2 linked regions of the Cellvibrio sp. PSBB006 genome follow. The protein of the gene in region 1 interacts with the protein of each later gene in a pairwise test. Links are inferred from orthologs where the notes say so. Each region holds a gene or a part of one and is shown in the gene's direction. Other genes may lie near its edges. The genes, in order: mobA and glp.

The links.
Region 2: the proteins of mobA (region 1) and glp interact in binary tests that used the Escherichia coli proteins (3 or more experiments, as listed by UniProt). The link is inferred for Cellvibrio sp. PSBB006 from one-to-one orthologs.

The regions. Positions count from the first base shown.
Region 1 is NZ_CP021382.1:1,835,632-1,843,932, forward strand. What follows is about bases 373-3,345. They hold mobA (molybdenum cofactor guanylyltransferase MobA), read left to right. Parts: upstream 373-1,535; coding sequence 1,536-2,156; downstream 2,157-3,345. Other genes in these bases: CBR65_RS07600 (catalase), read right to left, coding at 373-1,158; CBR65_RS07610 (SulP family inorganic anion transporter), read left to right, coding at 2,470-3,345. Outside these bases: more of CBR65_RS07600, read right to left, coding at 1-372; more of CBR65_RS07610, read left to right, coding at 3,346-3,954; CBR65_RS07615 (universal stress protein), read left to right, coding at 3,968-4,822; CBR65_RS07620 (VanZ family protein), read left to right, coding at 4,831-5,211; CBR65_RS07625 (TraR/DksA C4-type zinc finger protein), read left to right, coding at 5,365-5,664; CBR65_RS07630 (DUF1287 domain-containing protein), read left to right, coding at 5,678-6,283; CBR65_RS07635 (sensor domain-containing diguanylate cyclase), read right to left, coding at 6,280-7,593; CBR65_RS07640 (lytic polysaccharide monooxygenase), read right to left, coding at 7,878-8,301. UniProt on the Escherichia coli protein: Transfers a GMP moiety from GTP to Mo-molybdopterin (Mo-MPT) cofactor (Moco or molybdenum cofactor) to form Mo-molybdopterin guanine dinucleotide (Mo-MGD) cofactor.
Region 2 is NZ_CP021382.1:183,715-191,857, reverse strand. The notes cover bases 2,873-5,687. They hold glp (gephyrin-like molybdotransferase Glp), read left to right. Parts: upstream 2,873-3,563; coding sequence 3,564-4,811; downstream 4,812-5,687. Other genes in these bases: moaA (GTP 3',8-cyclase MoaA), read left to right, coding at 5,094-5,687; narL (two-component system response regulator NarL), read left to right, coding at 2,887-3,534. Also shown: CBR65_RS00945 (MFS transporter), read right to left, coding at 1-894; CBR65_RS00940 (nitrate/nitrite transporter), read right to left, coding at 1,018-2,499; more of moaA, read left to right, coding at 5,688-6,074; moaB (molybdenum cofactor biosynthesis protein B), read left to right, coding at 6,101-6,640; CBR65_RS22670 (MoaD/ThiS family protein), read left to right, coding at 6,647-6,889; CBR65_RS00910 (transposase), read left to right, coding at 7,335-7,634; CBR65_RS00905 (IS3 family transposase), read left to right, coding at 7,631-8,143. UniProt on the Escherichia coli protein: Catalyzes the insertion of molybdate into adenylated molybdopterin with the concomitant release of AMP.

The DNA.
Region 1 (8,301 bases):
ATAATAATTCGCACCGCTGGTCTGGATCTGGCTGCCGTTACTCATGGGGCAGCCGGCCATAAAGCCGTCCCGCTGGTAATGGTGCACCGGGCAACGGGGCGCGTTTACCGGGATTTGATTAACGTTTACACCCACGCGGTAGCGGTGTGCGTCCTGGTAGGCCAACAACCGGGCCTGCAACATCTTGTCCGGCGAAGCACCGGTTCCCGGCACCAGATTGCTCGGTGCAAAGGCAGCTTGTTCGGTTTCGGCAAAGTAATTCTGCACATTGCGGTTCAATTCCAACTGACCGATCTCAATCAAGGGGTAATCCTTGTAAGGCCAGACTTTGGTCAAATCAAAGGGGTTCAAGTGATACTTTTCTGCATCAGTATCCGGCATGATCTGGATCTTTACGGCCCAGCTCGGGAAATCTCCACGATCAATCGCATCCACCAAATCTTTCTGCGCACCGAAGGGCGGTAACGTGCTCGCTTCTTCATCGGTCAGGGTTTTAATACCCTGGTTGGTTTTAAAGTGCCATTTCACCCAGTAACGCTCACCTTTGGCATTCCACAGGCTCAAGGTGTGCGAGCCAAAGCCATGCATGTGACGGTAAGACGCCGGAATACCGCGATCAGACATCAGGATGGTCATCTGATGCAAAGATTGTGGGTGGTTGGCCCAGAATTCAAAGGCCGCTGCCGGGTCGGGCAAGTTGGTGCGCGGGTTTTTCTTCTGCGAGTGAATAAAATCCGGAAATTTGATCGGATCATTCAGGAAGAACACCGGCGTGTTGTTGCCCACGATGTCGTAATTGCCTTGACGGGTGTAAAACTTCACCGCAAAGCCGCGCGGGTCACGGGCGTAATCGCTGGAATCCTGGCCACCACCTACGGTGGAAAAACGCAGGAATACCTCAGTTTTCTCGCCGACCTTCTGCAAAAAGTCCGCGATGCTGTAGTCGCTCAAACTCCTGGTCAGCGTAAACTGGCCGTAGGCACCGGTCCCCCGGGCATGCACCACCCGCTCCGGAATACGTTCGCGGTTAAAGTGCGCGAGCTTTTCAAATAAATAGTGATTGTCAAAGGTCAATGGTCCACGCTCACCCACGCTGATGCTGTTGTTGTCATCGGCTACGGGAGCGCCTGACGAGGTCGTTAAGGTCGTTTTACTCATGGTCATATCCTTACGGTTGCCTGGATTGATGGATTCATAGGAGTCGCCTGCATTGCTAAACAGAGTTGTGTCTGACGAACTCATCCTACGGCTTGGGTTGTATTTATAAAAATTAATAATAAGTATCGTTTAGATAGTTTTTGCTGATGAATGCTTGCGAGTGATTGCCAACAGAAAAGGTATAGCGGCTCGCTGATCGCAAGGCAAAAGCGAAGTCAATCTTTATACGAGGCCAGGGAAAGAAAAGTGAAAATATTGATCTGAAGCACATGGATAAGGATACACTTGCGCTTATCCAGCTACACTTGATGACAGAGCCATACTATAATCATGGCGTGCAATTCATCACCATTGCGGTGCGGTAATAGAAGCTTTCCATGACAGATAATAACCAATTGATTACAGGCGTGATCCTCGCCGGAGGCCTCGCCAAACGCATGGGAGGCGGGGATAAATGTCTTTTGCCCCTCGGTGGAAAAACGCTTCTGCAACGCAGTATTGAGCGCGCTCAACCCCAGGTCAGTGAACTTATTCTTAATGCCAATGGCAACAGCCTGCGCTTTGCGCGCAGCCGCTTGCCCGTTATTGCCGATCTGTTCGCCAATTTCCCCGGCCCACTTGCCGGCATCCACGCTGCGTTAACCTTTATGGACGAACGCAATCCGAATAACGAATGGCTCGCCAGTTTCGCCTGTGATACACCCTTTTTTCCGCGAGACATGGTGCAACAACTGTTGGCTGCAGCCGGGGATTCACGACTGGTCGTCGCCCGCTCCAATGGTCGCGTGCATCCGATATTTGCGCTGTGGCACGCCTCCATGCTGGGCAAAGTGGAACAGCGACTGCAAAAAGGCGATGCACCCCGTCTACAGGAGTGGATAGAGGATTTTGCTCCCGTATATGTAGATTTTTCCTCTGCGAGCTACGATCCTTTTTTTAATATCAATACGCCGCAAGACTTGTACAGCGCAGAAGCGCAATTGATCCACGTTCAGTAACGGCAATGCCATTGCCGGTCAACTTCTGACTGACATGCCCCATTAATTCCGTTAAAATCGCGCCCGTTTTTATCTGCCTGCCACTGGCATCCGTTTTCGAAAGAGATTTTATTCATGCCGGCTGTTACTCCGCCCTGAGTTGTTCTGCACTGCCCTCTCTTGTCATCGCTCGGTTATACGCCGCGCGTATTGTCTTTTGTCATTCTAAAAATCTGATCGCTGCCTGACGCTCCGCTGCGTCGAGTTTTCCTCCGCCACGCATGATTTGCGCCGCCGGGCTTTGAACCGATTTAATTCATTTTCTGGATGTTGTATGTCTACTGCTTTATCAAATACCTGGTTTTCTAATATCCGTGGTGATCTGCTCGCCGGTATTGTGGTTGCTCTGGCCCTGATTCCCGAAGCTATCGCATTTTCTATCATCGCTGGCGTCGACCCTAAAGTCGGTCTTTATGCCTCGTTCTGTATTGCGGTGGTTACCGCCTTTGTCGGTGGCCGTCCCGGCATGATTTCAGCCGCTACCGGTGCCATGGCCCTGGTGATGGTGACGCTGGTGAAGGAACATGGACTGCAATACTTACTCGCCGCCACGTTGTTGACCGGCGTATTACAAATTATCGCGGGCTTATTAAAATTGGGCAGTCTGATGCGCTTCGTTTCCCGCTCGGTTGTTACGGGGTTTGTAAACGCGCTGGCCATCCTGATCTTTCTCGCGCAGTTACCAGAGATTACCGGTGAGAACGCAACTCTGCCGGTCTACATCATGCTGGCGGCCGGGCTGGTTATTATTTACGGCTTTCCTTACGTCACCAAAGCCGTTCCGTCACCCTTGGTATGCATTGTCGTGCTCACGGGTGTCGCCATGTACATGGGGCTGGATATCCGTAGCGTGGGCGACATGGGTGAACTGCCCGATAGCCTGCCGGTATTTTTACTGCCCGATGTACCGCTCACCTGGGAAACCCTCACCATCATCTTTCCCTTTTCAATGACCCTCGCAGTGGTGGGCTTGCTGGAATCCATGATGACCGCCACCATTGTCGATGATCTGACCGATACATCGAGTAATAAAAACCGTGAGTGTGTCGGTCAGGGTGTGGCGAATATCGGTTCCGGTTTGCTGGGTGGCATGGCCGGTTGTGCGATGATCGGACAATCGGTGATCAATGTAAAATCCGGCGGACGTCAGCGGCTATCTACCTTCACCGCTGGCGTGCTGTTGTTGATCATGGTGGTTTTTCTGGATGAATGGGTTGCCCGGATTCCTATGGCCGCATTGGTCGCGGTGATGATTATGGTATCCATCGGCACCTTCAGCTGGTCATCTGTCAGCAATTTGCGCAAGCACCCCAAAAGCTCCAGCATTGTGATGGTCGCCACCGTTATCGTTGTGGTTATGACCCATGATCTGGCGCAAGGTGTGTTAGTGGGGGTTTTGCTGAGCGCCTTGTTTTTTGCACGCAAGGTGGGCGATATCCTGTATGTCGGTTCCTGCCTGTCGGAAGATGGCAGCCACAGGACTTATCAGATCATCGGGCAAGTATTTTTTACCTCGGCTGAACAATTCGTCAGCGGTTTTGATTTTAAGGAAGCCATTGATAACGTCACCATCGATTTACATCGCGCGCATTTTTGGGATATCACCGCAATCAGCGCGCTGGACAAAGTCGTTATAAAATTTCGCCGGGAAGGCACTGACGTCGAAATCACTGGTCTGAATGAAGCCAGCGCGACGCTAGTTGACCGTTTCGCTGTCCACGATAAGCCCGACGCAGTTGAACGCCTGATGGGTCATTAAAAGGATAAAAGCCATGTCTTTGAATGTTATTGCCTGTATCGACGACTCCTGTTACGCAGAAGCCGTTTGCGATTATGCCGCCTGGTCCGCCCACCGGATGGAAGCGCCCCTGACCCTGTTGCATGCCCTCGATGAACCCCACGGTGAAGGTCGCAAGAACCTGAGCGGCAGTATTGGTTTTGGTGCGCAGGAAGCTTTATTGCAGGAGTTGGCACTGCTTGATGAGAAGCGGGCAAAAGTCGCCATGGAACAAGGCAAACATTTATTAGCCGCAGCCCGGGAACGAATCCTGGCGCTGGGCATCCAGAATATAGAAACCCGCCAGCGCCATGGCGACTTGCTCAGCACCTTAAAAGATATTGAAGAAGAAATTCGGATGCTGGTGATTGGCAAACGTGGTGCCGATACGGAATCTGCCCATGGCCATATCGGTAGCCATGTAGAGAATGTGATTCGTGCATTGCACAAACCGATTTTGATTGCGCAGCAAACGTTTATTCCACCGAAAAATTTTATGCTGGCTTTCGATGGCAGCGCGACGATGCGCAAAGGCGTCGACATGATCGCCGCCAGCCCCTTACTGCGCGAGCTGCCCTGTCACCTGGTCATGGTCGGCAATGAAGACGACGCATTGCGCGCGTCACTGACTGATGCACAACAACAATTAGATGCAGCGGGTTTTACCACTCACGCTGATATTATCCCCGGTGATCCGGAAGTCGTGTTGGTGGAATATCAGGAACGCGAGGCTATTGATTTACTCGTGATGGGCGCCTATGGTCACTCACGCATTCGCCACATGATTGTAGGCAGCACGACCACCGCGATGATTCGCAAAACACGTATCTCACTGATGATTTTGCGCTAGGGATGGGTATGGAAATATTATTAAGGATATGGCGTCCGCTGTGTCACATTCAGTTCTGGATTATGTTGGCTATTTATACGGTGCTGGGTTTGAGTTCCAATCCTGGCAGCATGGTTCCAGTATTCAATGATTTGTTGATGCATTTTTGTGGTTATCTGGTGGCGGGCGTGTCCATTAGTTTTGCCTGGCCTACCACACCTTATTGGAAACGCGCTGTTTTTTTACTGGGCTATTCCATCGCTATTGAGATTGGCCAGCATTTTTTACCACCACGGACATTCAGTGTTCTGGATATTCTTGCCAACTTCAGTGGTATAGTCGCGGGCCTGGTACTATTCATGTTGCTGAAACGTATTGCTCCGGTCTGGGCAAAACCGTTTGTGAGGTAGCCGAGTTTATGAAGTGACTAAATGAAGTAACTATTTGAAGCAACTACTTGAAACAACTACTTGAAACAACTTCGTGAAGTAGCCATTTCAAGTTGAGGTAGCCATTTGAAGTACCGCTTCAACTAGCCATTTCAAATAATCAAGAGGTAGACCATGAACATTGCAGAACAAACCCGTTTCAAGATTATGCTGCTGGCACACAAGGAGGAATTACAAGAATTAGAACAAGCCCAGCTGGATCAAACAACTGTTGGGATGGATGCTACCCAGGGACAGCAAATGGCTCAGGGAACACAATCTCGTCGCACGCAGGAGCTCGCCAGAATTGACGCGGCATTACAACGTATTGCTAATGGCAGTTATGGTCGTTGCGTTCAATGTAATGAGGATATTGATATGCGTCGTCTGGAAACAAATCCTTCGATTACCCACTGCAGCCAGTGCACCAAATAACCGGCAACACTTTATGGTAAAACCCTATTCATGGTTGTTGATAGTGGCTTTCACGTTCAGCCCGCTTGTCATGGCCAATGAATTAACTGATGCTTTCGTCAAAGCCGCCATAGCGCGAACTCAACACCAGGTTACTTACAACGGTGCCTATTTCAAAATCGCATACCCTAACGGCGACGTGCCTTCGCAGTATGGCGTGTGCACCGATGTCATCATCCGCAGCTATCGCAAATTAGGCATTGATCTGCAACGTCTGGTTCATGAAGACATGCGCGATTATTTCCACAAATACCCCGCCAAACGTATCTGGAACCAAACGCGCACAGACCGTAACATCGATCACCGCCGCGTGCCCAACCTGCAAACGTTTTTTACCCGGCACGGGCAAGTTTTACCCATCACTACACACGGCCGCGACTATCAGCCGGGCGACCTTGTTACCTGGATGTTACCAGGCAATTTGCCGCATATCGGTATTGTGGTTAATCAATTCTCAGCCGATGGTGAGCGGCCGTTAATTGTGCACAATGTCGGCGCCGGCCCGCAGCTGGAAGATGTCCTGTTTCGTTATGACATTACCGGTCGTTATCGCTATGGTGTAGATAACACCACCTATTAGATACGCTGCTTGCGCCGGGTCTTGTGCGCATACATCCGCCGGTCTGCGGCCCACACCAGATCAGCGGCGGTATCGGCATCTTTGAATGCAACAGCATAACCAAAAGACGCTGAGATTTGTAAACGATGCCCGTCGTGATAAATCGGTTCAGCAATAGCCTTGGCCAAACGCTCCAGCAAGGGATCAATCTCGCTGCCATTCAAACTTTCTACCAACACCACAAACTCATCGCCTGCCCAACGTGCGGTGGTATCCCCTATTCGTGCGCAGGTTTCCAAACGCTGCGCCACCGTTTTTAACACGTAATCACCGGTACGATGGCCGTAGGTATCGTTGATAATTTTAAAATCATCCAGATCAATAAACACCACCACCAAACCATCTTCCGGTTTACGGCGAGCCAATAACATCGCATGTTCAATGCGATCATTCAGCAAGGTGCGATTGGGCAAGCCGGTGACCGGATCATGCAATGCCAGATGTGCCAAGGTGCGTCGATGTGCGAGCACACTGTACAAACCAATCGTAATCATCAGCGCGAATACCCAACCGGCAAGACGCAACAATCCGTCGGAGAGACGTCCTTCGCTGTTAAGTGTCTTCACGGCAAAACGCCACCCTCGTTCAGAGGTGATGACAACGGCATCTGCGTCTTTAAATAAACTGGCATCGCCCCACAGGCTGTGTCCTTTCGAACTGCTGACAGAAAATTGATATGTGGTTTGATTAATTTTTCCAAAGGTATCAGCGAGGAACGAATCGGAGTCTATGACGGTAGATAGCAATCCCCAATAATTACCTTCAATAAAAATTGGCTCGCGATAAATCATGGCGAGGCCACCTTGTAACAATTTAACCTGTTCATCCATGACCGCTTTACGACTGACAATGGCAGCCTCTACCGCCGGCCATTGATCCGGTTGCGAGCGATAATCCATACCAACCACCTGCTCATTGCCTTCGAGCGGATAGAGATAGGTGATCTTATAGCCCACAGCAACGCCGAAATTGCGCACATGCAATGTGGTCTGGTAGGCAATACGCAGGATGTCTTCTACTTCAGTTTGTTTAAGGTTGTCGTGGCGCACAGCGAAGTAACTGCTTAAGCCACTGGTTAAATGCAATACACGATTTAAGTGTTGTTCACTGCGGGTGCGCAAATCGGTGGCAAAAGCCAATGCGTCAATGCGATCGCTTTTTGCCAGACTATGCTGATGCATCGAAAGCATAATCTCAGCCAATAACACAACGATCACAAAAACAATGATAGGAATACTGAAGATAAAGCCGGGTTCTGAATAGTGTCTCAATCGCTATGATTCCATTTCACCGCTGGGTGGAAAAATCAGTAAGCCTGCTACCGTCTGTTACTGATTGTTCCGGCAATCATAATCATCTTGAGGATCTATGAGAACTCTTAAGTTACGCCCCGCGTTTTAACAAATGCAGCGGAGTGAGCTAAGCGTATGATTGAGTTAATGTATTTTTCTATTAACGAAAATTCGTTGTCGGAAAATTTAACAATCTTTGCGAGTTTGTTGTGCCCGGATAAAAAAACTCCCGCCGGAGCGGGAGTTTTTTCAAACCGTCAGGTTTAGTTGCACACTGAGCCAGTTACTGTCGGTGTAGCGGCATTACCGGAACCGCCCTTGGTTCCCTGGAAACCAAACTCTACAGTTTGCCCCGGTTGAATCGCACCGTTCCAACTGATGTTGGTGGCGGTGTAGGGATTACTGCCCGATACATTCGCGTTCCAGCTGCTGGTTACGCGTGAACCGTCGGTGTAATTCCAGCTGACATTCCATCCATTAATGGCACTGCTGCCATCGTTGGAAATGCGAATAGCACCGGTGAATCCATCGCTCCATTCGTTGGTGATCACATATTCGCAATTACCACCTGTGTTACCGGTAGAACTGCTTGCGGCACTGCTGGCAACGCTACTTGCAACACTGGATGCAACCGAACTCGACGGCGAGCTTGAAGCGGGCGTCGATGAAGTACCACCGCCGACAATG
Region 2 (8,143 bases), 1.6 Mb from region 1 along the record:
ATAACTCAGCAAAAAGGTGCTGACCACCGAAGCCACCAATGTCCAGTACATCACTTTTCGCGCACCGTATTTATCCGACAGCCAACCGCCAAGAATACGAAACAGAGAGGCAGGCACGGTGTACAGCGCGGTCACAATACCGGCAGCCACAATCGTCAAGCCGTAAACCTCCATCAGATAATGGGGTAACCATAAGGCCAGTGCGACAAAGGCCCCAAATACAAAAAAATAATAGAGCGCAAAGCGCCACACCCGCAATTCGGTCAGTGGTTGTAATTGTTCATGCAATGGCGTCTTGGTCTGTTGCCGCGTCTTCGCCGCCGGATCAGGCTTCGCCAGCAGGATAAATCCCACCCCCGCTATCGCCATAACCGCTGCATAGAATTGTGCTGTACCTTTCCAACCAAATAACAACAGCAAAAACGGCGCGCCGAAGTTGGTCAGCGCCGAACCCACGTTGCCGGCTCCAAAGATGCCAAGCGCGGTGCCCTGCTTGCCTTGTTCGTACCAGGCCGAGGTATAGGCCACCCCGACAATAAACGAACCGCCAGCAAGACCAACCCCCAATGCGGCCAGCAGCAACATGGCATAACTGTTGGCAAGACTAAGGAGATAAACACAAACGGCGGAGAGGAGCATCAATGAGCCAAATACCCAGCGCCCGCCAAAACGGTCAGTGATGATACCGAGAAAGATGCGGCTGACAGAGCCGGACAGGATCGGGGTAGCCATCAGCAAACCGAGTTGGGTATCACTCAATCCCAAATCCTGCTTGATACTGATACCAAGGATCGAAAATATCGTCCAAACGGCGAAGCAGAGTGTGAAAGCCAGGGTTGATAACCCTAAAGCCCGATACTGCTCAGATCGGGAGACACCACTTACGTTGTTCATCTAATCCCTCCATCAAAACCCTATGGCTATAGGGGTTAATTTGATAGTAGAGAGCTGATGAGGCTAAAACTATGATGCCTTGGTGGAAGAACTCATACCTCGCTGGAGGTAGATTCATTGTGATCAAGGGTTGTAAAAAGTACCTTCACGCCGCAGGTAAAACCAGCCGTTGAGAAGCAAGCACAGTGCATAAAATAACGCGAAGCTGACCATTGCTTGCTCCGGCGTTCCACGTTGTAATTGCTCGGCCAGCAGACCGGGAATATAAAACATACCGTACGCGGCAATGCCAGCCATCCAGGTATTTAAATGGCGCTGCTGACTGGCAGGAAATAAACGTTCGACCGAGAAAAGTACCGACGCATGGCCAGCCCCTGCCGCCGAAAAAAGCACAAACATCAGAAGACAAAACGGAAAAAAATACTGTTCCGGTTCAGGCGCCCGATAGGCGGCACCCAGGTAGAAAGCAGCACCCGCTGCCGCCAACATCATCACCAACGCACAACATTGAGTGGTCCGTGCGCCGCCAAACCGGTCAGCCACCCAACCACCTACAGGCCGCATCAAAATGCCAATGAATGGGCCCATCCAGACATACGTAAAAACGCCCGGCGCATTGGGATTGGGCTGACGCATACCATCCGCAGCCAACACGTAACCAAAGGTCCACTCCAGGGTAAGTGGCAAGGCCGCTGCCAAGCCCAGAAATGACCCGAGACTCATGGAACACATCACGCTCATAACCCATGTGTGTTTGTTATTGAAGATGCTGTAAGGTGAGTGGGCGTTGTCCTGTCGTACCTGCGGAAACAGGCGCAGTAACGCCAACATGATGATCAACATAGCCGCCATTACCAACTCGCGGGATACTTGCAGTCCCATGCCATTGGCCTCTGGTGGCAAGGTCAACCAACAGCCCAGCATACTCACGAGCAAGCCAACCCCTATTGCCCAACTGGTAGAAGCCATTCCCTGCGCAACCGTATTATGGGTGCGCCTGGACTGTTCCGGTGCCAGACCACCGTGACCGCCGCCCCACCGTTCCCATCCAGAAAGCGCTGCCAGCACAAGCAACAACCCCGTCAGCAGTAAAGACCAAGCCCATCCGATGTTTGAAATCCATACCCTGTCCCCTGCAACTGAGCCAAGTAAAGTACTGCTTTCCTTACCGTCGACCAGGATGTGACCGGGCGATTGCCAGAAGCCGAGGGTTACCACCCAGGGCAGGAGTATCAGGCTCGCCGCCATGCCCAGTTGCCCAATGCCGATGCCCAGCCCCAATACCCTGTGCCGTTGATGGTGATGCAAAGAGGTGTCGAGGCGCTGCAAATACAGTGAATAGCAACCACCACCCAGCCCGCTCAACAACGCCAGCACCTGCAACGTCTCTAGCGTGGCGTGGTATTGCAAAGCCACCGCCATGCCAAGGGCTGGAAGTACCAGCAAAGCCATAGACAACCCCAACACCCACGGCGAGGTAAACTGGGGCAGCAGAAACCCCAAGGCAATCCGCAGGCTGCCGCCCGCCATCCCGGCAATCGCGATAAGGGAAAAAAGTCCGTTCAGGGAATAGGGGTAACCGACTTGCAGCAACATGACAACCACAACGCTCCAGCTAAACCACACGCCATGCCCACACAATACATAACCGCTGATTAAACCGGCCCGTAGATGGATGGATGTAGAATTTCCTCCGTGTCTGAGTTCCTGATGCAGCATCGCAGATGGGTCTCACCGTTGGGGATAAGGAGGAAGAGATTCAGCACATATCACTATGCAAGCTCTGCGGAGAAGGCTCAATTGCTCTTAAGGGTTAACCAACTTCGCTTGCTATTTTTTTAGTAGTACCTATTTCGGGGTAATGCCAAGTGGAGTAAAAACTCTTTGGAGATATCATCGATTTATCCAACCACTTTCGCCCTTGCCAAGCCTCCTTCCCTGCCATCACAATGAAGCGCAAGGGATTTTTTCTTTTTCCACCGGAGACTAACCATGACGCAAACCTCCACTGTTTTACTTGTCGACGACCACCCTTTGTTGCGCAAAGGCTTACAACAACTGCTCAGCCTGGCAGACGATCTGGAGGTGGTTGGTGAGGCGAGTAACGGAGCGGACGCTGTCACATTGGGCGTTGAACTGGACCCGGATCTGATTCTGCTGGATCTGAATATGCAAGGTATGAATGGCCTGGAGACCTTGAGTCGTTTGCGGGATCAAGGCGTCACCTCCCGCATCGTCATGTTGACAGTCTCGGATGCCGATGAGGATGTTCTGGAAGCCATCGGGCGTGGCGCGGACGGCTATTTGCTGAAAGATATGGAACCGGAACAATTACTTGAACACATCCAGCGCGCTTTGCAAGGCAAGCTGGTCATGAGCGAAGCTGTAACCCAAGTCCTGGCCAGCGCCATTCGTAAACCACAAAAAAATCCGCTCACCTCGCTAGAAAGTCTCACCAGCCGCGAGCGCGACATTATCAAGCTAATTGCAAAAGGTCTTAGCAATAAACTGATCGCACGAGAGTTGGACATATCCGATGGTACGGTAAAAGTTCATGTCAAACATCTACTGAAAAAATTGGGCCTTCGTTCACGGGTTGAAGCCGCCGTATGGATGGTCAACCACAAATCTGGCGAGTGAGCCGTCGTTATAGGTAGGAGGTAAACTCAGTGAAAAGCTGTTGCGACGAGCATCATTTATTACCCATTGAAGATGCCTTAGCGCAGATGAAGACCCGCGTGAGCTCGGTGACTCATATTGAGCGAATCGGTCTCACACAAGCGCTTGATCGAGTATTGGCACACGACCTCATCGCGCAGTTCAACGTGCCCGCCCAGGCAAATTCTGCAATGGACGGGTACGCGATACATCTTGATGACACACACGCGTTACCCAAGAGCCTGCGTCTGATCGGAAGCGCCTTGGCCGGCCATCCGTTTGACAGCGAAGTGGTACCGGGAACCTGCATACGGATCATGACTGGCGCTCCCATTCCTGCTGGTGCTAATTGTGTCGTCATGCAAGAAAATGTCGACGTTATAAACGCAGGTGATCGTCAATTCATCAAGCTGAACCAACATCCACGCCCCCTGGAAAACATTCGTCAACGCGGTGAAGACATCGCCGAGGGTGATGTAGTTATAGCGAAAGGAAAACGCCTGAATCCGTTGGATATTGGATTAATCGCTTCATTGGGCATGGCGGAAGTCGATGTGTTTCGGCGGCTTCGCATCGCCGTGCTTTCTACCGGTGATGAACTCATACCACCTGGCGAGGCCTTACCCTCCGGCAGTATTTACGACAGCAATCGCTACAGCATCATTGCCCTGCTCCAACGTTTGCATGTGGAGGTCATTGATGTGGGATTGATTCCGGATCAGCCCGACACCCTTCGCAACGCTTTTATTGATGCAGCTGAACAAGCCGACGCCGTAATATCCACTGGCGGGGTTTCTGTCGGCGATGCGGATTATGTAAAAGACGTGCTGGGCGAGCTAGGGCAAATAAATTTTTGGAAAGTGGCGATCAAACCCGGAAAACCTTTTGCCTTTGGCCAATTAGGGCAGAGTTATTTTTTTGGTTTGCCGGGAAATCCGGTCTCTGCCATGGTCACCCTTCATCAACTCGCGCTTCCTATACTCCGACATATGGCCGGAGAATATATTCCTCCCTCAATAACATTCACGGTAAAAGCCGAATCAGCCATAAAAAAAAGAATTGGTCGCACTGAGTATCAACGCGGCCGACTGACCAACAGCGAGGGTAATCTTTACGTGAACACCACTGGAGCGCAAGGCTCGGGCGTGATGACCTCCTTTAGTGACGCGAATTGTTATATCGTTTTGGAATGCGAACAAGGTTCGGTGGATGCACACGATCTCGTTAACATTCTTCCCTTTGATCGCTTTATTCAATAAATGAAATCTGCTTCTTGCAGACCCAGCCATACCTCTAAAGAGGTATGGCAACTGTCACTTGAGGTGAATAAAAAGCCCGTCACTTTGGCGCTATCCTTACAACTAACGCCGAGCCTTTCGTACCTAACGGGATACCTTTAGCGGAGTTCTGATAATAGAACTTGATGGTTCCCCAGACTCTGGTGAAAAGGCCGCGGACCCTGTGATGTCCGCCGGGTTTACCGGGAAACGGGTAGACCTCCTGCATTTAGCTCTACCTGAGCTACGGAAAGGTGCCCGCTTATGTTGATTGATCAGTATGCTCGCCGTTTTACCTATTTACGTTTATCCGTCACTGAAGCATGTAATTTCCGCTGCAATTATTGTCTTCCCGAAGGCACCGATTGCGATACCACTCGCCGCGCACAGGATCTCACGTTGCCCGAAATTCGCCGCTTGGTAACGGCATTCGCACAGCTGGGAACATGCAAGATACGAATCACTGGCGGTGAACCCTCTTTACGCCGCGACTTGGCTGACATTATCGCAACCTGCAAAGCCGTTCCCGGAATTGAAAAGGTTGCGCTTACCACCAATGGCTATCGCTTGTTACAAGATTTGCCCGCCTGGAAAGCAGCGGGACTAGATGCAATTAACGTGAGTGTGGATAGCCTGGACACCGCCCGTTTCGAAATGATTACCGGTCATGACAAATTGCAAAAAACGCTAAAGGGCCTGGCGCTGGCTGAAGAGCTTGGTTTCTCAAACATAAAAATCAACAGCGTTTTAATGCGCGGATTTAACGACGATACATTGGATGATTTTTTTGAGTTCGTTCGCACGCGCCCGCTAACCGTTCGTTTTATTGAATTAATGCAGACCAGCGACAATCGTGAATTTTTTGATCGTCACCATCTAAGTGGTATGAGCATAGTCGAACGTTGCCTTGCTCGTGGTTGGCAGGAGCGTGAGCGTTCATCACATGCGGGCCCTGCTCGGGAATTTTTTCACCCTGCTTATCGCGGTGGCATTGGGCTAATCATGCCCTACAGCAAAGACTTTTGTACCACATGTAATCGCTTGCGTGTATCCAGTGATGGCAAATTGTTCCTGTGTCTTTTCGCAGACGACCATCAAAACATCCGTTCATTATTGCAAGCAGATCGGCATCATGTAGAACTGTTGAATTACTTGCAAAGTACAGTCAGCGAGAAAAGTATTTCTCATAATTTACACCAAGGCAATACAGGATCGACCCGTCAATTAGCGATGATCGGCGGTTAAACACAGTATTCAGTTGTGGAGTTTTTATGGCACATTCATGTTCAAATGAACACATTCCTTTGGGAATTGCAGTACTCACTGTTTCCGATACCCGCAATTTTGAAAACGATACCTCTGGTGCTTATTTGATTGATGCCCTGAAAACCGGAGGGCACCTACTCGTCGAACGAGCCTTAGTAAAAGATGATATTTATCAGATTCGTGCGCAGGTATCGCAATGGATCGTTAATGAAAAGGTACAGGTAATATTGATTACCGGTGGAACAGGTTTTACTGAAAGAGATTCAACGCCGGAAGCCGTAGTGCCTTTGTTAGATAAGCGAATTGAAGGTTTTGGCGAACTATTCCGACAACTTTCATGGGAGGAAATCGGTACATCGACGATTCAGTCCCGCGCAATCGCCGGCCTCGCCAATCGTACGCTGATTTGTTGTCTACCGGGATCTACCGGTGCGTGTCGCACAGGATGGGAGAAAATACTCGAAAAACAACTCAACGCGCGGCAAGGACCTTGCAATTTTGTCCCACATTTAATCCAGCAACCGATTTGCTCAAGCCGGGGATAGACTAGATTGAAAGTCTTATTTTTTGCGAATTTGCGAGAACAATTAGGCATGGATGAAATCGAGCTTGATAGCTTTTCGGGAAACACTGTTGCTGATGTTCGCAGACACCTTCTCCGGCGTTATCCAGATTGGGAAATATTCTTCGAAAGAAGATTGTTATGTTCCCTTAATTATAAATTGGTCTCACTAGAGGAGTCAGTTTTTCCTAATGATGAAATAGCATTCTTTCCAATGGTAACAGGCGGATGAACTAAGTTTACTTTCCCAATAGAAGGCAGACGTCTGCGACTAATACAAATTAGGGGATACTCCTAATTTAAATCACAAGAATCTTTTTAATTCTATACTTTTCTTAATAAAATTCAGATTCAGGCCTCATCTTCATGCTTATCTCCTGTATTCGAGATCATTGGATCGGCGGAAGAAGTGACACGATCAAATTTTTCGAACCACTCAAGAATACCTAGCTGCTCTTCCACTTTCGTTATGCTCAACATTACAATGTTGATTCAAGTTTTAAAGCGTTTGGCCACTTGTAATAAGGGCTCGATGGGCTAGGCCATATGCCTTTTTACGAAGATTATGACGTTTTTATTAAGGCATTTATGACGGCAATAAAACCTTAACCTGAAGTGGTCTAATTAGACCGGACACCAAGTTAAGCGGATAATACCGTAAAACATCAAGGTGTCCTATGACCAAGCAAACACGAAAGAAATATACGCCTGAATACAAACTTGAAGCCATCGCCCTGGTTCGCGATCAAGGCTTCAGTATAGGTGAGGCAGCGGCCCATCTGGATATCAATCACAATATGCTACGCCGCTGGCTAAAAGAGCATGAAGCTCAGCCTTTTAGTGATTACCAGGGAAAAGCCGGGATGACCCCCGAGCAAAAACGTATCCGTGAACTTGAAAAACAAGTGCGCGAGCTACAGTTGGATAATGATATTTTAAAAAAAGCCAGCAGCTACTTCGCGAAGCATATGCGGTGAGATTTGCGTTTATCCGAGAGCATGCTTCGCGCTGCCGGGTAAAACACTTGTGTCGCATGCTAAGTGTCAGTCGCAGTCGTTATTACGAGTGGCTGGGACAGCAACAGGATAAGCCTGATCCGGAACAGCAGAGGTTTGAAACCTGCATGCGCGCATTGTTTGTTGAATCCAACAGCAGCATGGGCAGCAGACGCATGGCGCGGCGATTACAGGCACAAGGTTTTGCGGCGGGGCGGTATCGGGTACGACGACTGATGAAAAAGCTGGGGCTGGTAGTTAAACAGAAGCGTAAGTTTCGTATTACCACCAACAGCAACCATAAATTGCCGGTAGCGGAGAATATACTTGATCGGCAGTTCAATCCGGTTACACCGAATCAAGCCTGGGCTGCAGACATTACTTATATTTGGACAGCAGAAGGATGGCTGTACCTGGCGGTGGTGATTGACCTGTATTCGCGGCGGGTTGTTGGCTGGTGCATGGATAAACGGCAAACGAAATCGCTGGTG